4 regions of the Pseudoalteromonas sp. SD03 genome follow, and region 1 is predicted to be linked to each of the others. Evidence: predicted binding sites of a transcription regulator. Region 1 holds the regulator's gene; each other region holds the start of a gene.
The links. The regulator sigma-54, encoded in region 1, starts transcription at its own class of promoters, with help from an activator protein. The targets are predictions, from matches to a motif close to GTTGGCACGNNNNTNGNNT.
Positions count from the first base shown of each region.

Region 2: ABZP26_RS03115 (DUF1328 domain-containing protein) is a predicted target of sigma-54. The motif match lies at 2,853-2,871, and genes of this name have one in related genera.
Region 3: glnA (glutamate--ammonia ligase) is a predicted target of sigma-54. The motif match lies at 2,469-2,487, and genes of this name have one in related genera.
Region 4: ABZP26_RS15335 (TorF family putative porin) is a predicted target of sigma-54. The motif match lies at 3,048-3,066, and genes of this name have one in related genera.

Region 1 is NZ_CP162514.1:454,071-460,063, reverse strand. Features, by position in the region: gene ABZP26_RS02200 (KpsF/GutQ family sugar-phosphate isomerase) at 1-103, shown strand, start outside; gene kdsC (3-deoxy-manno-octulosonate-8-phosphatase KdsC) at 104-655, shown strand; gene lptC (LPS export ABC transporter periplasmic protein LptC) at 652-1,206, shown strand; gene lptA (lipopolysaccharide transport periplasmic protein LptA) at 1,196-1,735, shown strand; gene lptB (LPS export ABC transporter ATP-binding protein) at 1,732-2,457, shown strand; gene ABZP26_RS02175 (RNA polymerase factor sigma-54) at 2,792-4,291, shown strand; gene hpf (ribosome hibernation promoting factor) at 4,318-4,605, shown strand; gene ptsN (PTS IIA-like nitrogen regulatory protein PtsN) at 4,610-5,062, shown strand; gene rapZ (RNase adapter RapZ) at 5,082-5,924, shown strand; gene ABZP26_RS02155 (HPr family phosphocarrier protein) at 5,943-5,993, shown strand, end outside.
Region 2 is NZ_CP162514.1:658,103-664,095, forward strand. Features, by position in the region: gene alaS (alanine--tRNA ligase) at 1-196, shown strand, start outside; gene ABZP26_RS03095 (aspartate kinase) at 203-1,420, shown strand; gene csrA (carbon storage regulator CsrA) at 1,511-1,702, shown strand; gene ABZP26_RS03105 (YcxB family protein) at 1,758-2,225, opposite strand; gene ABZP26_RS03110 (hypothetical protein) at 2,395-2,586, opposite strand; gene ABZP26_RS03115 (DUF1328 domain-containing protein) at 2,633-2,806, opposite strand; gene ABZP26_RS03120 (OadG family protein) at 3,329-3,574, shown strand; gene oadA (sodium-extruding oxaloacetate decarboxylase subunit alpha) at 3,587-5,368, shown strand; gene ABZP26_RS03130 (sodium ion-translocating decarboxylase subunit beta) at 5,383-5,993, shown strand, end outside.
Region 3 is NZ_CP162514.1:184,848-190,840, forward strand. Features, by position in the region: gene glnL (nitrogen regulation protein NR(II)) at 1-290, opposite strand, end outside; gene ABZP26_RS00905 (DUF4124 domain-containing protein) at 371-892, opposite strand; gene glnA (glutamate--ammonia ligase) at 1,007-2,413, opposite strand; gene typA (translational GTPase TypA) at 2,922-4,745, shown strand; gene ABZP26_RS00920 (hypothetical protein) at 4,956-5,273, shown strand; gene ABZP26_RS00925 (CBM9 family sugar-binding protein) at 5,433-5,993, opposite strand, start outside.
Region 4 is NZ_CP162514.1:3,283,326-3,289,318, forward strand. Features, by position in the region: gene ABZP26_RS15325 (AsmA family protein) at 1-1,365, opposite strand, end outside; gene ABZP26_RS15330 (hypothetical protein) at 1,632-2,795, shown strand; gene ABZP26_RS15335 (TorF family putative porin) at 3,168-3,845, shown strand; gene ABZP26_RS15340 (YIP1 family protein) at 4,040-4,750, shown strand; gene ABZP26_RS15345 (efflux RND transporter periplasmic adaptor subunit) at 4,799-5,965, shown strand; gene ABZP26_RS15350 (ABC transporter ATP-binding protein) at 5,965-5,993, shown strand, end outside.

The sequences.
Region 1 (5,993 bases):
TATGGAACAAAAACGTATTAATGGCTTAATTGTAATTAATGAGCATAATCAACCGATTGGCGCACTAAATATGCAAGACTTACTTAAAGCGGGAGTGCTATAAATGCAATTTGAAGATCTCTATCAACCGCTAAGTGATGATGCAAAGGCGCGCGCAAAAAAAGTAAAGCTATTAATTTGTGATATTGATGGTGTATTTTCTGATGGCCGTATTTACCTTGGAAACCAAGGTGAAGAACTCAAAGCATTTAACACCAAAGACGGATTTGGTATCAAAGCCCTGATTAACAGCGGTTTTGAAGTCGCCGTGATCACCGGGCGCCATTCTCATATAGTGCAGCAACGTATGAGCAGTTTAACCGTACAACATATATATCAAGGCCAAGAAGACAAACTCATAGCCTATCAAGAATTAAAACAAAAATTAGCGCTTAGCGATGAGCAAATTGCTTATATAGGTGATGATGGCCCAGACATGCCAGTAATGGAGCAAGTCGGTTTTGCGGTAGCCGTAAACGATGCTCATCCACTTATTAAACGTTTATCACATTATGTAACCCAACTGCCCGGCGGTTTTGGTGCGGTAAGAGAGCTGACAGACTTACTTATGCTCGAAAATAACAAGCCACTAACTAGCCAAGGAACGAGTTCATGAATGTAGCGCGCATTATACTGAGCGTTTTATTCATAAGCTGTATGGTTTGGCTCTGGTATCCTTATTTTACTAAGGTTGATATAACTGCAAGCGAAGAAACACAAGTTATTGCTAAGCCTGATTATACCGCTATTGAGCTAAAACAAACGGCTTATAATGAACAAGGTAAAGTGAGCCATAAGGTAACTGCGGTAAAAATGGAGTTGTATCAACAACTCGGTTTTACCTTTTTTGAAAAGCCTATATTCACTTTATACAACGAGCAGCAAACATGGCGTATTAACGCCGATGAAGCCACACTCTACGACGACCGTCAACTGGTGTTAGAGGGTAATGTAACCGCTCAAAATTTAGTAGATAACGCCATGATCGATACGATCACCGCCCAGACCATCAATGTTGATATAAAACTATTAACCATGCAATCACAGCAGCCTGTCGTTATTACAGGACCTAATTTAAAAATCACAGGTAAAGGCCTTGAGGCCGATTTAAAAACCGAGGTGATTAAACTTATTAACCATACGCGAACCCTATATTATGACCAATAACCTATTTAAAATTTTAATTGTTCCCTCACTATTAATTGCTTTTAACAGTAATGGCGCTGAACCTGCTGAAGCCCCCGCTGCAAATCAAATTTCAATTAGTGCAGATAAGCAAGAAGGTCAATTAAAAGAAAACGTAGGCATTTTTGAGAAAAATGTTGAAATTATTCATGGTAATCGCCGTATCACAGCTGACCGTTTAGAAGTGCATAAACGCGATGACCTAGGCGATAACAAACAGTTATTAATTGCCACAGGCAGCCCTGCATATTTTGAAGAAACACAAGCTGATGGCACCATAATGAGCGCCAGTGCTAATGAAGTGCGTTACGATGTGTCGCTGCGTTTTTTAACCTTAATCGGCGATGCAAGCATTGCTCAAGCAGGTCAAAAAATAACAGCTAAAAGTATCACTTACGATATCGAGCAGCAGTTAATTAGCGCAGAAAAAGACGAAAACTCAACAGACCGTGTACACACTATTTTAGTCCCTGTTGAAAATAAAAAAGAAGATGATAAAGGCCAACCATGAGCACATTAAAAGCAGAGCTATTAGCTAAAAGCTACAAAGGTCGTGAAGTTGTAAAAAACGTTGGCCTAGAGGTTGAAGCTGGCAGTATTGTGGGGTTACTTGGCCCTAATGGTGCAGGTAAAACCACCACTTTTTATATGATTGTAGGCCTTGTGCCTAGCGATAAAGGCAAAATATCAATTGATGATAAAGATATTACTTTATTACCGATGCACAGCCGAGCGCGTTTAGGGATTGGTTATTTACCGCAAGAGTCGTCTATTTTTAGAAAGCTGACTGTTTATCAAAACTTAATGGCTATCTTAGAAACACGTAAAGAATTAAATAAACAACAACGCGAAGATACCTTAAATAATTTACTTGATGAATTTAGCATTCAGCATATCCGCGATAGTCAAGGTATGGCTTTATCAGGTGGTGAACGTCGCCGCGTTGAAATTGCTCGCGCGTTAGCAGCAAACCCTAAATTTATCCTTTTAGACGAACCCTTTGCGGGGGTTGATCCTATCTCAGTATTAGATATTAAAAAGATTATAGAGCATCTTAAAAACCGAGGAATTGGCGTACTTATCACAGATCACAACGTACGCGAAACTCTTGATGTTTGTGAAAAAGCCTACATAGTTTCTCATGGGGAGTTAATTGCATCAGGCACTCCAGAATATGTATTAAACGATAAAACAGTACGCGATGTTTATTTAGGCGAGCAGTTCAAGCTCTAATATGTGTGTTATTACACTAAGCATCTGCTAAGATTAATTATACTTAGGTCTGTTGACCTTTCAAGGTTGAATTTGCAGCAGTCTGTTTGGTATTTAGGCAAGGCAGAGCCTATGTGGTGTGGTATTCCCCATAAATAGGCGATAACGCAGCATCAATGCCAAACAGGCGCTGCCCTTCGGGTTCTGCCTAGGGACGATTTACTCTTTGTTGCTCGGTTTTGACTTAGCCCACTAGGTTACAAACCTCGCGCCGCAATTAAACCGCCCCTAGTTTGAACAAATTTTAATCCGTAAAGGTCAACAGACCGTAATTTAAAAGGATTGTTAGAGATACATGAGGCAATCATTACAGCTGCGCATGGGCCAGCAACTTACAATGACTCCACAGTTGCAACAAGCAATTCGCTTATTGCAACTCAGTACATTGGATCTCCAGCAAGAAATTCAAGAAGCGCTCGATAGCAACCCCTTGCTTGAAGTTGAAGAACACGATTACAGCGAAGACACTGCAGGTAAAAACGAACAAAAAGCCGATAACGATGACTTAACGCTAAGTGCCTCAGCTGACGATAAACCTAGCGAGTATGAGCAAGATAGCGGCGAAGCAATGACCAAAGACACCATTAGCGATGATATGGCTATGGATGTTACTTGGGATGAATATATGAGCGCTGCGCCTGCCTCTTCATCGGGCCCAATGCCAGAAGATGAATCTATTTATCAAGGCTCTTCGACTGAAACGCTGCATGAGTATTTAATGTGGCAACTTCAACTGACGCCGTTTAGTCCTACCGATGAAGCGATAGCTATTGCAATTGTAGAAGCTGTGGACGATTCAGGGATTCTAACCCTTAGCTGTGAAGAAATATTAGAAAGCTTTAACCAAGAAAACGACGGCGAAGATGAAGTTGAACTTGACGAAATAGAAGCGGTACTAAAGCGTATTCAACTATTTGATCCAGTGGGAATAGCCGCGCGTAGTTTACAAGAGTGCTTGTGTATTCAGCTAAATCAATTTGATAAAGACACACCTTTTTTAAACGAAACAAAAATGATCTTAACCGATCATATTGATTTACTTGCTGCACGTGACTATCGCACGTTAATGAAAAAAACAAAGCTTAAAGAAGATGAGCTAAAAGAAATCATGACGTTGATTCATACGCTCAGCCCAAAACCGGCAGACACTATTGTCAGAGAAGAGTCTGAATACGTTATTCCTGATGTGTCGGTTAAAAAAGTTAAAGGTCGTTGGGTAGTTGAATTAAACCCAGATAGCATGCCTAAGATCAGAGTAAATAGCCAATATGCAGCTATGTCGCGTACGGTTAAATCAAGTGGTGATAGCCAATTTATTCGCTCGCACTTACAAGAGGCTAAATGGTTTATAAAAAGCTTAGAAAGTAGAAATGACACGCTACTTAAAGTAACCAACTGTATTGTGCAGCAGCAACAGGCCTTTTTTGAACACGGTCCTGAGGCTATGAAGCCTATGGTGCTTAACGATGTGGCTGAAATGGTGGAAATGCATGAGTCGACTATATCGCGTGTTACTACGCAAAAATACATGCATACACCACGTGGCATTTTTGAGCTTAAATATTTCTTTTCAAGCCATGTAAGTACTGAAAATGGTGGCGAATGTTCATCAACAGCAATACGTGCATTAATTAAAAAATTAATCGCTGCAGAAAACTCAGCTAAACCATTGAGTGATAGTAAAATTGCAGATATATTGGCAGAGCAAGGAATTAAAGTAGCGAGGAGAACCATTGCAAAATATCGCGAATCTCTAGCTATTCCCCCGTCTAATCAACGTAAAAGTTTGATTTAAGGCGTACAACAAAGAGGAAAATGTTTATGCAACTGAATTTAACTGGTCGCCATGTAGATATTACCGACTCGCTTAGAGACTACGTAAATAGTAAATTTTCGAAGTTACAGAGGCACACTGATCACATAACGAATGTGCACGTTATTCTCGATGTAGAAAAACTAAACCAAAAAGCTGAAGCAACCGTTCATGTTAGTGGCGCTGAGATTTTTGCCTCTACTGAGCATCAAGATATGTATGCCGCTATAGACTCGCTCATTGACAAGCTAGATCGTCAAGTAATTAAACACAAAGAGAAACTTGCTCGACACTAACACTATGAAACTAAGCTCACTTATCTGTCAGGACTGCAGTAAAGCTGCGGTCCTTTTTAATAGTAAAAAAAGAATTTTAGAATTTATCAGTGAATTGGCTCACAATAAGCTGCCCTATTTAACACAACAAGATATTCTTAATGCATTAACTGCAAGAGAAAAGCTTGGAAGTACAGGCATTGGCCGAGGCATTGCTATTCCACATGGTCGCATGAGTGGTGCTCAAGAGCCCCTTGCTTTGATTTTAGTGAGCGAAACAGCTATTAATTTTGATGCGATTGATAACCGACCGGTTGACATTTTTGTCGCGTTAATTGTTCCCGATGGCGATAATCAGCAGCATTTGAAGACGCTAGCCACGATTGCTGATAAGCTCAATGATAAAGAATTTTGTAAACAGTTACGCGCCGCCAAATCGGATAGCGAACTATATCAGGTTATCGTCAGTCAATCGTAGTAACAAAGAAAGGTGATAAATGGAATTAATAATTATAAGCGGTCGTTCAGGGTCAGGTAAATCTGTGGCGTTACGCGTTGTGGAAGACTTAGGTTATTATTGTGTAGACAATATTCCTCTTAATTTATTACCATCATTAGTGCGCAGTGTTTCCGACAGTTATAATAAAATTGCCGTGAGTGTTGATGTACGTAACCTACCTAAAGAGCAACAGCAGTTTAATGAAATCATTGAATATTTACCTGGTTTTACTAAACCAACGGTATTTTATTTAGACAGTGACGATCAAACATTAATAAAACGTTTTTCAGAAACGCGACGTCTCCACCCTTTATCTATTGATTCTTTGCCGCTTGATTTAGCCATAAAAAAAGAAAAACAACTGCTTGATGTATTGATTAATCGTGCTGATTATATGATTGATACCACAGATTTAAGTGTGCATCAGCTTGCTGAGTCTATTCGTGAAAAAATACTCGGAAAAAAAGATAAACAACTGATCATTACCTTTGAGTCATTTGGTTTTAAACACGGCATCCCTAAAGAAGCAGATTACGTATTCGATGCCCGCTTTTTACCAAACCCGCATTGGGAGCCTGAACTTAAGCCACTTACAGGGCTGGACCAACCAGTAAAAGACTACCTAGCAAGTCACAGTATAGTGCAAAAATTTACATGGCAAATTCAAACATTTGTGCAAACATGGTTGCCGCATTTAGAACGAAATAACCGCAGCTACTTAACCATTGCAATTGGCTGTACTGGTGGGCAACACCGCTCTGTTTATTTAGCGCAAACCATTGGTGAAAGCTTTGCAATGAGCCATCCTAATGTAAAAATTCGCCACCGAGAACAAGAATAAAGCTTGCGAGAAGATGTCATGCGCTTAGAAAATACATTTTTAATAAAAAACAAATTAGGATTACACGCT
Region 2 (5,993 bases), 200 kb from region 1:
AGTAAGCTTAATTGCGGGTGTAACTAAAGACTTAACTGGCAAAGTAAAAGCGGGTGAGTTAGTTAATCACATGGCAGGCCAAGTAGGAGGTAAAGGCGGCGGTCGTCCAGATATGGCGCAAGCGGGTGGTTCTGAGCCACAAAATTTAACAGCAGCACTTGATAGCGTAACAGCTTGGTTAACTGAGCGTACTTAAGCTTAAGTGGCACTTATAGTTCAAAAATTTGGCGGCACTTCGGTAGGCTCAATAGAGCGTATTGAAGCGGTCGCCGACCTTGTTGTTAAAACTAAGCAACAAGGCCACCAAGTGGTCGTGGTGCTTTCGGCAATGTCGGGAGAAACCAATCGCTTAATTAATCTTGCCAAACAAATCGACTCTCGCCCGAGTAGTCGTGAACTCGATGTATTACTCAGTACCGGTGAACAAGTCTCTATTGCTTTATTAGCGATGGCCATTATTAAACGCGGCCATTCAGCTGTAAGCTTACTAGCCGATCAAGTGAATATATTAACCGATAACATGTTCGGTAAAGCCCGTGTAGAAGAAGTTGCGGCAACGCGTTTAAAACATGAACTTGAACATAACCGTATTGCTATTATTGCCGGCTTTCAGGGGCGCGATATTGAGGGCAACGTGACCACGCTTGGCCGTGGTGGCACCGATACCTCAGCGGTTGAAATTGCTGGTGCAATAAAAGCCGATGAGTGTCAGATCTATACCGATGTTGATGGCGTATATACTACAGACCCGCGTGTGGAACCTAACGCACGACGTTTAAGTCATGTCACCTTTGCTGAAATGCTTGAGCTGGCAAGTTTAGGCGCTAAAGTGTTACATATTCGCTCTGTAGAATCTGCTGGTAAACACAATGTTCCTCTGCGGGTGTTATCTAGCTTTAAACCCGATGAAGGCACGTTAATTAGTTTTGAGGAGAGCGACGTGACAAGCAATGTCGTATCGGGTATTGCATTTAATCGAGATGAGTGCTTAATTAAGGTGCATGGAATGCCGCTAGGCACCAAACATCTTGCAAAAGTTTTGAAACTTTTTGCTGATAATGGCATCGAAATAGATATGATTAATCAAATTAATCATAAAGTTGAAAAAGTCGACTATGCTTTTACTGTGCATTTAAATGATTACTTAAACGCACTTGATTTGTTAACGGCTGAGCAACAGCAATTTGACGCACAGGCAATTGACGGATTGACCAATGTGGCGAAAGTGTCAGCAGTGGGTATGGGGATGAAATCTCATTCCGGGGTAGCGAGTTTATTTTTTGATTCGCTAGCACAAGAAAACATTGATGTGATGTTTGTTGCCACCTCAGAAATTAAAATTTCAGTTTTAATAGATGAAAAATACCTAGAGCTGGCTGTTCGTGCATTACATAAGACATTTTTAACAGAAAATGAATAGATTGAGAGTTTTTACTTACTTTTTAGTCTAATTTTAATTAAAATGTTTGTGCGGAATCTTATAATTTTATTGGAACATGGGAGCAAGAGAATGCTAATACTAACTCGTAGAGTAGGCGAGACCCTTATGATTGGTGACGAAGTAACCGTTACTGTTCTAGGTGTTAAAGGAAATCAAGTTCGTATCGGTGTTAACGCACCTAAAGACGTATCAGTTCATCGTGAAGAAATTTACATGCGCATACAAGCTGAAAAGTCTAACCCTAATCCGGGCAATGCTTAATCAACATAGTATAAAATGTGCTAGTTAATATAACTATGACATTTGTAAAAGCCACTCATTGAGTGGCTTTTTTGTTTATAAAATCAATCGTTTCTTCGTCGAGTATTGCCTTAGAAATGTATTGCATACCGCTTTTGCTTTTTAACAATAGTCCACAATCTGTAGTAATAATTTCGTTAATGTCGTGCCAAGCTAACTGGTAATTTTTGTAATGATTGGTTGATTTTATTCCGTCTTCGTCGAAGGTGAGAGTGACTTCAGAACCAGACGCTCTGCTTAGCATTTGCCTGGTAACCCACCATGGGCGGCGATAGTAAAAGGCGATGCATTCGAGTAGGGCTAGCATCAGCAAAAATGTACCTAGGTAATGATCTCCTAAACCATAAATACCAAATAATCCCAATACAACAAGCAGTGCTAATAAAAAATATTTAGGTTGCGCGCGTTTACTATAAGGCAGCGATTGGTCGAAGCATTCATAAAAGTAAGGTTTATCGAGTTTATAGGTTGTCGTAAATACCATGCATCTATACTTAAAAGCTATTTTTTATCATTTTAGCAAGCTATGTGGCAAATGTGCAGCTTAAAAAGAATTAATAGTTCAGAGTTTATAATTAATGGGTAGCAACTTGGCGACTAGTACTAAACACAAAAAAAGCGACCAAATGGTCGCTTTTTAAAAAGGGGCTGAATTAGCAATTTGTTTCTTCAGCGTTGACACCTTCTTTTACTTCTTCACAGGCATCTTCTACTTTATTTTGAACATCTGTCACGGCTTCGTCGATGCGTTCACCGGCTTCTTCTGCATGATTGTCTTCACAACCCATAATAAATGCACTTGCGAATAGGCCAATAGCTGCTGCTTTAAGTGTTGATGATTTCATAATGTAATTCCTTGTATATAAATTTAAAAATTTCGTTGTTTCTTATCTACCTGGGGCTTTTACCACGTAAAGCGCCAGAGACAAGTGAAATAACCAGTAAAACTAAAAAGATAAAAAATATGATTTTAGCAATTCCTGCTGCGGCTCCTGCAATACCACCAAATCCTAAAACGGCTGCGATTAGTGCGATCACCAAAAATGTAATTGTCCAGCGTAACATTGTCATCTCCTTGATTTATCTAAGTGTTAAAGTGTTGTTTTTATATAAGCGAGTAATGTGCCAGTATTTTATTTTGTTTTAAATCAATGGTTTGATTTGTTTTTTTGAGTTTGGCTTTATATTAGGTTGGTAATTTTTACGGTTTTATCTGTAACTTATTCACAGTGGTGTCTGATGAGATAATAAATAGTTTTTACAGTCGTTATTTTGGTAAGACCAATTAACATTTTTTTTGGCAGTTTTTATTGGGTTAGCTCATTAGGTATATTTTTATGTGTTCTTAGAGAATATTAGGGTTTTTATATATTCTTTGTTTATAACGAACATTTTTACCATCTATATGTATAGGTTAAATAAGCTATTTTAGATGGTGTTAACCTTATTGGTGATATGTTACTTTTAGATTAATTGGTTTTACCAATTTACAACGTGTAGACAAAAGAATAGTTTTTGTTACTATTGGTGAATATTTATTTAAATAAACTGGTTTTTTATGTGTTCAGTTTTGAACAGGGGAGAATTATGGATATAGGGGCTTTGCTCACAACTGCAGGCAATTTAATGCTAACCGGTATGGTGGGTGTGTTTGTATTTCTTTCTTTATTGATTGGTGCAGTGACAGTTATGTCTAAGCTGGCTAGCAAATTTTCTCAGCCAGAACTTGAAGTATCACAGAGAACACCATCTTTTAAATCTCAAGGTGTGCCAAATGAGCACATCGCTGCAATTAGTGCTGCCATTGCTCAGTACAAAACAAATAATAATTAGAGGAGCATACCAATGGCTAAATTAAAAATAACAGAACTCGTACTTCGTGACGCACATCAGTCGCTTTTAGCTACCCGCATGCGATTAGACGACATGTTACCTATTGCAAAAAAAATTGATGACGCAGGTTATTGGTCTATAGAGTCTTGGGGTGGGGCTACCTTTGACTCATGTATTCGTTATTTAGGCGAAGATCCGTGGGAGCGTATTCGCGCGCTTAAAAAGGCGATGCCAAATACACCCCAGCAAATGTTACTTCGCGGTCAAAACTTATTGGGGTATCGCCATTATGCTGATGACGTTGTTGAAAAGTTTGTTGAGCGCGCACACAAAAATGGCGTAGACGTATTTCGTATTTTTGATGCCATGAATGATGTACGTAACTTAGAAACTGCCATAAAAGCGGCGGTTAAAGTAGGCGCGCATGCCCAAGGTACGATTTCTTACACGGTAAGCCCAGTACACACATTGGATATGTGGCTAACACTTGCTAAGCAGCTTGAAGAATTAGGTTGTCATTCAATTTGTATTAAAGATATGGCGGGATTGCTTAAGCCTTACGATGCAGAAAAACTGATTAAAGGCTTAAAAGAAACGGTTTCAATTCCTATTGCCATGCAATGTCATGCAACAACGGGTTTAAGTACCGCAACGTATCAAAAAGCGATTGATGCCGGTATTGATATGCTCGATACGGCTGTATCGTCTATGAGTATGACTTATGGTCATTCAGCAACTGAAACAATTGCTGCAATCGTGGAAGGTACTGAGCGTGATACTGGGCTTGATTTAAACCACCTTGAAGAAATTGCAGCTTACTTTAGAGACGTACGTAAAAAGTACGCTGCGTTTGAAGGCAGTTTAAAAGGTGTTGATGGCCGAATTTTATTAGCCCAAGTACCAGGTGGTATGTTAACTAACATGGAAAATCAGCTTAAAGAACAAGGCGCTGCTGATAAACTAAACGAAGTATTACTTGAAATTCCACGGGTGCGTGAGGATTTGGGCTTTATTCCATTAGTTACACCGACCTCGCAAATTGTTGGTACTCAGGCAGTACTTAATGTGCTTACTGGCGAGCGCTATAAAACCATCACCAAAGAAACCGCTGGCGTATTAAAAGGTGAGTATGGTTCGACACCTGCTCCTATGAATAAAGAGTTACAAGAGCGTGTACTTGATGGCAGCGAAGCAATTACCTGTCGCCCTGCAGATGTGATCAAGCCTGAACTTGAAACGCTTGAGGCTGAATTAAGTAAATTTGCGCAAGAGCAAGGCTTAACGCTTGCTGATGAGCAAATTGATGATGTGCTCACGTATGCCTTATTCCCACAAATTGGTTTGAAGTTTATTAAAAACCGCAATAACCCTGACGCATTTGAACCTGTTCCTAGCGCTGATGATAGCTCTAATAAAGCACCTGAAAAATCAGCGGCAAACAATAAAGACGTTAAGGCTGAGCAATACAGCGTTAAAGTAGATGGCAAAGTATACGATGTCGTGGTTGCTCAAGGCGGTGAGCTTAAAGAGGTGACGCTAAAAGACTCTGAGCATATTCCACAGTCGGCATCAGTTGCTTCAGGTGAAACTCTTAATGCGCCACTTGCCGGTAATATCTTTAAAATTAAAGTAAAGCCAGGTCAGGTAGTAAATGAAGGTGATGTGGTGATTATTATGGAAGCCATGAAAATGGAAACCGAAGTACGCGCCATGCATACCGGTAAAATTGCAGACGTGCTTGTCTCTGAAGGTGATTCAGTGTCAACCGGCGATGCAATGATTGCATTAGCTTAAGGAGTAAATAGAGGATGGATGGTATTTTAAACCTCTGGCATGCCACAGGCATTGCTAACTTTACATTTCCTGGGCTGATCATGATTGCCGTTGGTTGTTTGTTATTATTTTTAGCTATAGTTAAAAACTTTGAGCCGCTACTATTACTGCCCATTGGTTTTGGGGCTATTTTAACTAATATTCCTGTGGCGGGCTTATCTGACCCTGGCGGCTTACTTTATTATGTTTACTATGTAGGTGTTGATACCGGAATTTTTCCGTTATTAATATTTATGGGAGTGGGCGCGCTCACTGACTTTAGTGCCTTAATTGCAAATCCGCGTATGTTGTTATTAGGTGCTGCGGCGCAGTTTGGTATTTTTGCTACCTTATTTGGGGCTATTTTACTTAACTTTATTCCAGGGTTTGAGTTTAGTTTACAAGATGCGTCAGCAATTGCCATTATTGGTGGCGCTGATGGGCCAACCGCTATCTTTTTAGCGTCAAAGCTGGCACCTGATTTATTAGGTGCTATAGCAGTGGCTGCGTACTCGTACATGGCGTTGGTTCCTATTATTCAGCCGCCTATCATGCGTGCGTTTACAACGCCTGAAGAACGTAAAATTCAAATGCCAGAACTGCGTAA
Region 3 (5,993 bases), 270 kb from region 1:
AATTTTGCATGGCGAGAATCGATAAACACCACGTCAGCTCTGTGCTGGTGGCAGTCTACACCATCAACTAACGAGTACTGTGCAATGCGTTTTAAGTCGATAGAATGGTAGTTAAATAAATCGTCGAATGCTTGTCCTAGCAAACGTTTTTCGCCTAAGCCAAGTAATTCACTGGCACTGGTGTTAGCGTAAATAAGCTGAAAGCTTTCATCAAGTAACATCAGGGCGGTGGTTTGGTTTTGCCAAATTATATTCAGTAGCTCTGGGCTAAAATGTGTTTTATTAATCATCATTGCACCATTTTAGTGCGCCTGGGAAGGTAGGCAAGGTTTTTAGAAAATATACGCTAAACACGCGTACTTAATTGTAATTATCGACCTATGTTAAGGCCTTTACGGTGCATAAAAAATACACTTTCAGGACTGGTTGCAATTACCTGATTTTGTTTATTATAAAGTTTAACTTGCAGTGTGTGTTGGCCTCGCTCCACATCTCTTAACGCCAGTGTTGTCGTATCGCTCGGTGCACCAATGGCAAAGCCATCTAAAAATAAACCAATGGTAAATCCAGCTTCAAATCGAGGGGCAATACGGGTAGAGACATACACAGAGCCCGTGTTTTCCCTGATAGTTTGGTGTGGTTCAGGCGATGAAATACTAATACTAAACTTTACTGCTGTTTTAGTAGGAGCAGTATCAAGAATATCGGTGTTTGTAGCGGGCATGCTGAGATGTTGGCTCGTGAGTTTAACCTCTTTAGCGCCTGGCTGAGGAGTATCTGAAAAAACCAGCACCCCATTTTTGTCTTTCCATGCGTAAATTTTTTTATCGCTCGCATGGCTATTAAGGCTTAACATTAAAGCTATTAATAGCAACAAAATCTTACCTACCATCCAGCTATCCTGCATTGTTTAAACTAACTTCACTTTAGTGTAGAACCGTTAAATTTACCATAAAAAAAGCCCGCAAAGCGGGCTTAAAACACACATTATTTATCGGTTAATAAATTAACAGCTGTAGTACATTTCAAACTCAACTGGGTGAGTTGTCATGTTAAGTTTTTCAACTTCTTTTGACTTAAGTGCGATGTAAGCATCGATTAAGTCATTGGTGAATACACCACCTTGGTTTAAGAATTCACGGTCTGAATCAAGCGCAGCTAATGCTTCATCTAATGAAGAAGCAACTGTTGGAATTTCTGCCGCTTCTTCAGCTGGTAAGTCGTATAAGTCCTTGTCCATAGCATCGCCAGGGTGGATCTTGTTTTTAATTCCGTCAAGGCCAGCCATAAGCATTGCAGAGAAAGCAAGGTATGGGTTAGCTGTTGGATCTGGGAAGCGTACTTCGATACGACGACCTTTTGCAGATGGAACCACTGGAATACGGATTGACGCAGAACGGTTACGAGCCGAGTATGCAAGCATTACCGGTGCTTCAAAACCAGGTACTAAACGTTTGTACGAGTTAGTTGACGCGTTAGCAAAAGCGTTGATCGCTTTAGCATGTTTGATAATACCGCCAATGTAGTAAAGTGCATCTTCAGAAAGGCCGCCGTATTTATCACCTGCGAATAAGTTTACGCCATCTTTTGCTAAAGACTGGTGACAGTGCATACCAGAACCGTTATCACCAACAACCGGCTTAGGCATAAACGTTGCCGTTTTACCGTAAAGGTGAGCCATGTTGTGGATAACATATTTCATTTCTTGGATTTCATCGGCTTTTAACACCATAGTGTTAAAGCGCGTTGCAATTTCGTTTTGACCGGCAGTCGCCACTTCGTGGTGATGCGCTTCAACAACTTGACCCATTTCTTCTAAAACTAGGCACGTTGCAGAACGCCAATCTTGGAAATCATCAACAGGTGCAACTGGGAAGTAACCGCCTTTAACACCTGGGCGATGGCCTGTATTGCCATCTGCATATTCTTTATCTGAGTTCCAAGCTGCTTGCTTAGAATCAATTTTGTACATTGAACCTGACATGTCAGATTTGTATTTAACGTCGTCAAATACGAAAAACTCTGGTTCTGGGCCAAATAAAACAGTGTCAGCAATACCCGTAGAGCGCATGTACTCTTCAGCGCGCTTAGCAACTGAGCGAGGGTCGCGTTCGTAACCTTGTAATGTAGAAGGTTCAACCACGTCACAACGAACGATTAGTGTTGTTTCTTCTGTGAAAGGGTCAAGTTTAATTGAATCTGCATCTGGTAGTAACACCATGTCTGATTCGTTGATGCCTTTCCAGCCAGCAATTGAAGAACCGTCAAACATCTTTCCATCTTCAAAAAAGTCTTCATCAACTTGATGATGAGGAATAGAAACATGTTGCTCTTTACCTTTTGTGTCAGTAAAGCGTAAATCAATGAACTTAACGTCATTTTCTTTAATAAAATCTAAAACCGATTGTGACATGTGTCCTCCAACTATTGGGTTTTATTATTGCTGCTTAGATACGTTGAATACTTACAAGCTGATTTTGTGCCACTATTATAATTATTTGTTTTTTATGTAAAAAAATATAAATAAAATAAAGGTGATATAGATTAAGCACCATCTTAGTGCGTAATTTTTCCAAAGTGGTGCAATATTTACAAAGCAATAATTGCTTGTAAATTAATCACCTTAGACTAGCACAAAGAAAATGCAAAATACGCAGTAAAGTCGCTTTAAATTAACCCAAAACCATCTTTTTATATAAATATCTAAAAATTAATTATCATAATTAATTATTTTAAAACAATGGGTTAATTATTTTATTGAGAAAGTTTGAAATTTTATTTTGGATAAACTTTCATCCATTCCATTTATAGGGGATAATATGCGCCCTTTTAAATCCTATGCTGGGACATCTCGTGAAAGCGCAGGTGAGAACGTATAGCCCCTGCAGGATCAATGAGATTCAATTTCTCTGAGTGAATATATGAGCATCGAAAAGTTAAGAAATATAGCAATTATCGCCCACGTTGACCACGGTAAAACAACACTGGTTGATAAACTACTTGAGCAATCAGGTACATTAGAAACACGCGGCGGTAATGAAGAGCGCGTGATGGATTCAAACGACATTGAAAAAGAACGTGGTATTACCATTTTAGCGAAAAACACCGCTATCTCTTGGAATGATTACCATATCAATATCGTAGATACTCCTGGACACGCCGACTTCGGTGGTGAAGTTGAACGCGTACTTTCGATGGCTGACTCAGTATTACTACTTGTTGATGCTCAGGAAGGTCCAATGCCACAAACGCGTTTCGTAACGCAAAAGGCATTCGCGCAAGGCTTAAAGCCAATCGTTGTTATCAATAAAATTGATAAGCCAGGTGCTCGCCCTGATTGGGTTATGGATCAAATCTTTGATTTATTCGATAACCTAGGCGCAACTGATGAACAGTTAGACTTTAAAGTAATCTACGCATCAGCAATCAATGGTTGGGCTACATTAGATTTAGACGAAGCATCTGATAACATGGAACCTATGTTCAAGATGATCGTTGACGAAGTATCACCACCGGATGCAGATCCTGAAGGTGACTTCCAAATGCAGATTTCACAGCTTGATTACAACTCTTATAAAGGTGTAATTGGCATTGGTCGTATCAAACGCGGTTCAGTTGTACCTAACCAACAAGTTACGGTTATTAGCGCTGACGGGTCTAAACGTAACGGTAAAATTGGTTCAGTACAAAGCTACTTAGGTCTTGAGCGTATTGACACTGACAAAGCTTACGCTGGTAACATCGTAACGGTAACGGGTCTTGGCGAGCTTAAGATTTCAGATACGCTTTGTTGTCCTAACAACGTTGAAGCATTACCTCCACTAAGTGTTGATGAGCCAACAGTAACGATGACGTTCTCTGTAAATAACTCACCTTTCTGTGGTAAAGAAGGTAAGTTTGTAACATCACGTAATATCCGTGAGCGTTTAGACAAAGAATTAGTACACAACGTTGCACTTCGCGTTGCAGACACTGATAACCCAGATAGCTTCCGTGTATCGGGTCGTGGTGAATTACACTTAGGTATCTTAATCGAGAACATGCGTCGTGAAGGTTACGAGTTAGCTGTATCTCGTCCAGAAGTTATCTTACGTACTGTTGATGGTGTGTTAGAAGAACCGTATGAAACACTAACAATTGACTGTCAAGAAGAGCACCAGGGTTCTATCATGGAACAAATTGGTCTTCGTAAGGGTGAGCTTACTGATATGGCCCCAGATGGTAAAGGCCGTATGCGTTTGGACTTTATGATCCCAAGCCGTGGTTTAATCGGTTTCCAAACTGAGTTCATGACGTTAACATCGGGTTCTGGTTTACTTTACCATACGTTCGATCACTACGGTCCGCACAAAGGTGGCGAGCTAGGTGTTCGTAAGAACGGTGTAATGATTGCAAATGCAACAGGTAAAGCACTAACTAACGCATTATTTAACTTACAAGAGCGCGGCCGTTTATTCATCGGTCACGGTGTTGAAGTATACGAAGGTATGGTTATCGGTATTCATAGCCGTGATAACGACCTTACAGTTAATGCGCTTAAAGGTAAGCAACTTACTAACGTTCGTGCATCTGGTACCGATGAAGCACAAACACTAACACCAGCTCTTAACTATTCACTTGAGCAAGCGCTTGAGTTTATTGCTGATGATGAGTTAGTAGAAGTTACACCTGAGAACATTCGTATTCGTAAACGTCATTTAACTGAAAATGAGCGTAAACGTGCGGGTCGTGCGCCAAAGTCATAATCTATTAATTTAGAATCATGATTTTAAAAGCCGCTGTATTGCAAAATACAGCGGCTTTTTTGTGGATAATAGTTAGCCAGAGAAGAGCGTAAGTCCACAGGTTAAAGCATCGCAGTTGGTTCGATACTGTTAAACAGTTTTTAATATTGAACCTAAAAGAGGTATTAAGTTATTATCAAAGCTATATTTACTATGTGCGTGTGAGCTAGTGTGAATACCGAAAATGAAATTATGGCAAAACTAGAGATAGAACATATTGCTGAACTGCAAAAATATAAAGATGAATTTGAAACGTTAGGAAAAAATGATTGGGGCTTGAAAGATCTCATATCAATTTTTTTACCCTTTATTTTGTTATCAATTGCTAATAGCTTCTATGATATTGAAACTGAAATATTTCAAATAATATGTTTTATTTTCCTTGCTTCAGCTGTGGTGCAGGGAATGATTAGGGAGCAGACCAAAAAAACAAATCGCAGAATTGATTTGCTTCTTAAAATTATTAATCATGAGCAAAAGGGTGGCTGAAATTAGCTTTATTAGGGCGCAGCGCTCTTTATATAAGGAAAAACGTGCTTGAGAATTAAATAATCTATATTGCAAAGTCTCTGTTTTTGTTAATAGGGTATTTTTGTTGGGTTTCGCTTAGCTCAACCCAACCTTCGTTATCAATTATTTAGTTAGTGATTACTTACTTTTCGGTAGCAAAGTGATTTTCCCAAATACATCTGCATCTATAAATCCACGGTTTCTGTCACCGTTCACTGGCTGTACTTCGTGTGAGCCCATAAAGTGCTCACGAACTTTACTGCCGTCGTTATCGCAATATGCGAGCATAAAGCCAATAACGTGTTTTTCAGTTAATTTAAGCGGCGTATTTTTTGCGCCTTGTTGATAATCATTCGGGTAGAGTTTTATCGCCACTTCCCACGTGATGTTATAGGGCGCAGTGGTATTACGCTTCCAGTTACTAACTAAGTGGTCGGTATATAAATGCGCTTTTTTATCAGGGCCATAATCGGCTGCTTGGTTATCAAGACCAATGTGATAAGCAAACGCGGTATGATTAAACTGATGATTCCCACCCGATGCGTCACTATCTATAAACACTTCTAAGGCATCATCATCCCAGTATTTATCAGTTGGATTTGGGTGAGTATCAATCAGCACATCGTCACTAATATCTGCTTGTAAATACAAGTAGTTTTCATCCCATAGAAGACGGTATCGGCCTTTAAAATCGGCCTC
Region 4 (5,993 bases), 700 kb from region 1:
TGCAGCATCGCTAAGTAATGGCTGTGCGTCTATTTTATCTAAATCGAAGTTGGTTGCTATTTTATAAGGGGTATTTTGAGCATTGATAGTCACCACCCCTTTACCTGTTCCTTCATAAGCCGCAAAGCTGTCTAAACTTAATTTAGCAATGCTATTTTTAAGTGCCATAGTAAACTGATTAGCGCCTAGTTTAATGTCGTTAGCTTTTAAACCACTTGAACGAACAATCACATTTGCATCTAATGCACTTAAGCCACTTAAATCAATTTTAGTATCATCCCACACTATTGGCTCTGCAGGCTTAGACTCGTCTTTTACTGGGGCTTCTTTTTTAGCTACGGTTTCTGGTAAGTAAGGATTTAAATCAAGCATCCCTAGGTCAATATCAGCATTAACCGCTAAACGGCTGCCTAGATTCACCTTACTTTTACCTTTAATCTCGAGAGCATCGAGCGTTGCAACTAATTCTGTTAGGTTAAACTCCTCACTGAGCAAGTGCATTTGGGTATTGATACTAAAGGCATTAAACGCATTGTCTTTAGCGTTTAAGTCAACCCCTTGCCAGTTAGCAATATTTTTAACTGAATCACCGTTAAGTGCTAATAATCCTTTAATATCTTGGCCTTGTTTGGCTATGCTGCCATCAAACGTTAAATCGACTAAACGTGAGTTAAGCGTTTGCTTTACATTAAATGGGGCACCTTCAATCGCTTTTGCTGGAGTATCAAGTTTTACATCAAGCTCAAATCGCTCTTGCATATAAGTAATAGCCCCTTTGACTTCGAGCTGTTTGCGCAGTGAAGGCAGTAATATAGCCAGTTCTAAATCGCTAATTTGTTGTTTAGCACCCGTTTGACCATCTAAATATGTAAACGACCCGCCATAAATAGCGACTTCACCTAATTGAATATCAAAGTTTTCAGGTAGTTTGACTGCCTCACCCGATTGAGTTTGCTGCTCAGGTTGCTTGGCCACTGCATCAAATAACTGCCAGTTAGCTTTACCGTTTTTATCGGTTTCTAGCAAAATATCAGGCTCATTAATGACAAACTTTTCTAGCTTTAACTCGCCACCGAGTAATGAAAGCCAAGGAATATGAACGGCAAGTTGCTGCATACTTGCCATATCAGCGCGAGAGCCGCTAGGCATATTGGCAAAATGCACATCATTAAGCTCTAATTTTAATGCAGGGAATACACTGAGGGTTTTATCGCCCTTTATGGTTAATGTGCGCCCGGTTGTTTTTTCAACCTGCTCAGACACTTTATTAAAAATGGTATCAGTAGGAATTAAAAAAGGTGCAGCAACAATTAACGCTATGCATAGCAATAATATGACACCAATAACTTTAAATAAGGTCTTCATGATCATCCTTTCAAACGTGCAAATAATGTTCTTATCATAGCGGGAGTTAACACTAAAAGCATTGTTAAATAAATAAAAAACATATCAATTAGGGCATCCCTTTTTAAAATCAGGTTTTCAAAACTCATTTTAATAAATTTAAAGATTCATGCCCCTGATTACATTGCTGCAATTGTTCGGTATGATGCGCGCCCCTGTTGTATTTAGCCTAAATAAGCTAAAATGTAGCGACTAAAAAATATATCTAACCGGAGAGTCTACAAGGCATGAAGAAACTGCTAATTTCACCGTCAAAAATGGCATTAGGCGAACAAGAAAGTCAAATTTATCAAAACATTCTGAAGCAATCTTCAGAGCTAAGCCTAAACCTGATGGCCGTGAAAGTGGAAAACCATCCAGAAGATTTTTTAGGTTGGTGTTACGAGCTATTAAGTGCAAGCCGCGACCGCATTAATTACGACTTACTCGAAACCTCACAATTACCATTATTAAAAAAACTGCACGACCAACTTATTTCAGCGATTAGCTTTTTACAGTTAAAAACATTACGGGTAGCACCTTGGCCGGTAGTGAGTATGTTTGTAGAACAACATAAAGAACTGGTGGCACTTGATGAGCAATTACGTTTAACTGCTTATATCTCAGGCCTGCGTGAAAAGCCGTTAAAAGATATGATCCCTGAAGACTTACTCGCTTTTAGCGGTAAGCATATGGCATCACTCGATCCGAGTACTTATAACTTTGATGTAGAATGGTTTGCCTCTACCAAAAGCGCCAAAGGTTTTCACCTGATGCTGGCTGATTTGCCAGGTGCATTCGACGATGCACTCAGCAACATTCCACTTGAGGGTGATGTAGCGCTAGGTAATTACCAACAATTTGTAATTGCTTATTTGAGTGCATTTAATGGTAGTGATGAAAAACCAACTCTGGCGCCTGCCACCCGTTTATTAGCAATGCGCCGCCCTGATGTATTTACACCGATTAGTAACAGTCGCTTAGATGCACTTTGCTCCGCACTTGGTATCACCAAATTAAATAACCGTGACTTTGAGCGTTACTGGCAAGATGTAGTACAAAGCATTCACGCTATGTCATGGTTTAAAATGGCCAATGCAGGTAATGAACTAGAAACTCAGTTAGTGGATATAAAAGCGCTAATACCTTGCTTTTTTTATTATGCAGATACGAATACTGCAGATAACTCTAACTACATTAAGCTACTAAATAAACCTACACGTAGCACTTCGAGCAGCAGTAAAGCGCCACGCCGAGGTAAAGAATCTGCTGAGATTTTAGTGGATCGCGCTCTTGCTGCTGATGATATCCCAGAACATATTCGTGCTAAACGTGACTCTATTATTAGCGAAGTACAAAAAGGCCGTAGTGTAAACGAAACAATTACACTTATGCGTACCATTTTTGGTTAAAACGTATATCAAACGCAATTAGCTTTAATAAACTAGCTTAACGTTAGGGTCTGTAGACCTTTCAAGGTTAAATTTTCAAAGGTCAATAGATCCTAATATAGATAGCCTGGTAGCGCTCTAATGGTGCAGCCAGGCTTTTTTTTGCACCAGCAGTGTGTTCTTTCCTTACATACTTTTCACTAAGCGTCTTTGCGCATAACTTCAACACCTTGTTTTATAGTATAAAATTTATTTTTTATTAAATAAATGGAAGCTGGCACATACAGTGCAATTCCCCCTGCAGTAACGTAATAATACGCCGCCGTTCAAAAGGTTGTAGTCGTTTATAATAAAAAACCTTGGCGTGCAAAATCATACAATGGGAAATGAAACATGCTAAAACTACAAAAAACAATACTCATCGGTGCATTGGCATTAACAGGAATGACATCAACTACTGCATTTGCCGAAGTAACAGCCAATGCAGCCGCTACTTCTAACTACTTATGGCGCGGACAAGAGCAAACTGGGGGCGATGCAGCTGTATCTGGCGGTATTGATTACGCTAATGAATCTGGATTTTATGCAGGTACGTGGGCGTCAAATGCGTCTTGGGCCGATGAAATGACCTACGAACTAAACTTATACGCCGGTTTTGGCGGCGCTATTAATGAAAACGTAAGTTATGACGTAGGTTATATTTATTACGCTTACCCAGATGCGGCATCAGGTGCCGATGCAGATTTTTCAGAAGTTTACGGTAGCATTAGTGTGCAAGGTTTTACATTTGGTGCAGCCGTACTTGCAACATCTGCTGCCAGTGGTGATGGTACTGATTTTGGTGATTCACTGTATTTAAACGCCGATTACAGCTTCGCTGTTGGTAGCAATGGCACTGAAATGGCGCTACACATAGGGCATTACTCAGGCGATTTCATCGGTGATGACAATATTATTGATTATGGTGTATCAGTGTCTAAAGATGGTTTTACCTTTGGCCTATCTGATAACGACATGGACGGCTCAGATGTTAAAGCTTATGTAGCCTACGCTGTCGACTTTAGCCTATAAAAAGAATGTGTTACTTGCTGCAACACTAAGGGCCGAAAGGCCCTTTCTCGTTTTAAATAACTTAACTAGATCTAATCACGCCACACCTTGTTAACAAACCGTTACAATTAATAAATCAACTTACCTCGCTTTTACCTTAGTATATGACTGATAACTATATAGTTCACTATTGAGAAAATCATAAAGGAATAATCATGAAGTCATCTAACGCGCTATCTGCTTGTATCGACATTTTTATCAGCCCAAGCAAGGCTTTTAATGGGCTAAAAGAAGCTAAAGGCTGGTCTTGGCTTGCTTTTGCACTTCTCGCTCTAACCCTTGCAGCCTCTGCTTATACATTTTATACCACTGCAGACTCACAATTTATTTTAGACCAGCAGGTTGCTGCAGCGAGTGTGGATGCCACAATCGGCGAGAAAAAAATGATCCGTCAAAGTATGGAGCAAAGCCTCGATAACCAAGTGTGGTTTGCAATTGGCGGGGGTATTTTCGGCCTTCTTTTTATAAATGCACTCCTATCTGGGTATTACATGTTGATATCTAAGCAAGACCCTGATGCTAATTATAGCTATGGTGCGTGGTATGGTTTTGGTGTTTGGAGCATGATGCCCATGGTTATTTCAAGTTTAGGTGTTGTTGCGCTAGTTCTTACAGCCAGTAACAATGAATTACCTATTAGTTTATTCAATTACGCGTCTATAAATCAGTTATTTCTGGGATTAGAGCTTGGAGATAGCTTCTATAATATGATGGAGAGTTTAAGTATTTTTAGTCTTTGGAGCATAGCTTTGGTTGCTATTGGGTTAAAGTGTTGGACTAATTTCAGCTTTAATAAAGCACTTCTTTTTGCTGCGCTACCGACCATTATCATTTACAGCATCTGGACAATTATTATTGTTGCTTAAAGGAATGTAGGCAAACTTTTCTGCCTACTCATAAATACGGAAATAAAAATGAAAAAAGCGATTATCATTACCCTTGCAATTGCAGCTTTTATTGCTCTTATCGTATCAAAGCAAATTACTGGCGATGAAAAAGCACCAGAGGTAAATGTTGCACAGGTTGAGCAAGGTAGTATTGCAGACTCCATTATGGCCTCTGGCAATTTAGTCTTTAATACTCAAGTGCAGTTACGTTCAGAGGTAACCGGACGAGTCGACAAGGTGTTTGTTGAAGAAGGGCAAAGTGTAAAACAAGGCGACATTTTAATGCGCTTAGATACCACTGCTTTTGAGTCAGAAGTAACACGTAATAAAGCGGTATTGCGAGCTAGCGAAATAGAAATTAAACACAGTAAAACACGCCTTTTGAACTTTGAACGTCAGCTTAAACGTCAAAAAGAGCTTTATGACGTAGGCCTAGCAGGGCAAGAAGTATACGAGAACTTACAAAATGCACGCGACCTTGCCAAAATAGATATTGAAGCCAGAGTAGAGTCTTATAATCAAGCCAAAGCCTCTCTTTCAATCGCTGAAGATAGACTTAGCAAAAGTGTATTTCGTGCTCCAATGAGTGGTTTGCTCGCCTCAGTAAATATTAAAGAAGGCGAAACCGTTATTGCCGGCACCACTAATATTATTGGCTCAGATTTAATGCTGGTTGCCGACCCAAGCGCTATTTTAGCTGAGCTCAGAGTTGATGAAACTGATATTGCTGGCATTAAATTGGACCAGCATGCAGATATTTATGCTGCTGCGTACCCCAATCAACCCTTCACTGGCAAGGTCATTAACATTGGAACCTCAGCAAAAAACCAAGCAGGTTCACAAGGTTTATCATTTCGAGTGAAAGTGTTACTTGATAATACCGATAGGCAACTATATGCAGGTATGAGCTGCCGTGCAGAAATCGCAACAAGCCTTGCTGTGAATGGCTTAAAGCTCCCTATCGAAGCCGTACAAAAAGAAGATGACAAAACGTTTGTATGGCGTTTAAACGACGATAACACTGTAAGCAAAGCCTATGTAGAAGTGGGTATTTCTTCAGATATAGAGCAAGCAATTACCCAAGGTTTAAATAAAGGGGAGCGAATTGTTATTGGCCCTGCACGTCCTATCAGTAAACTAAAAGAAAATGATACGGTAAAAGTTAAGCAAACAACTGCCAAGGATGCGCAATAATGTCGGCGGTAATCAAGCTTGAGCATAT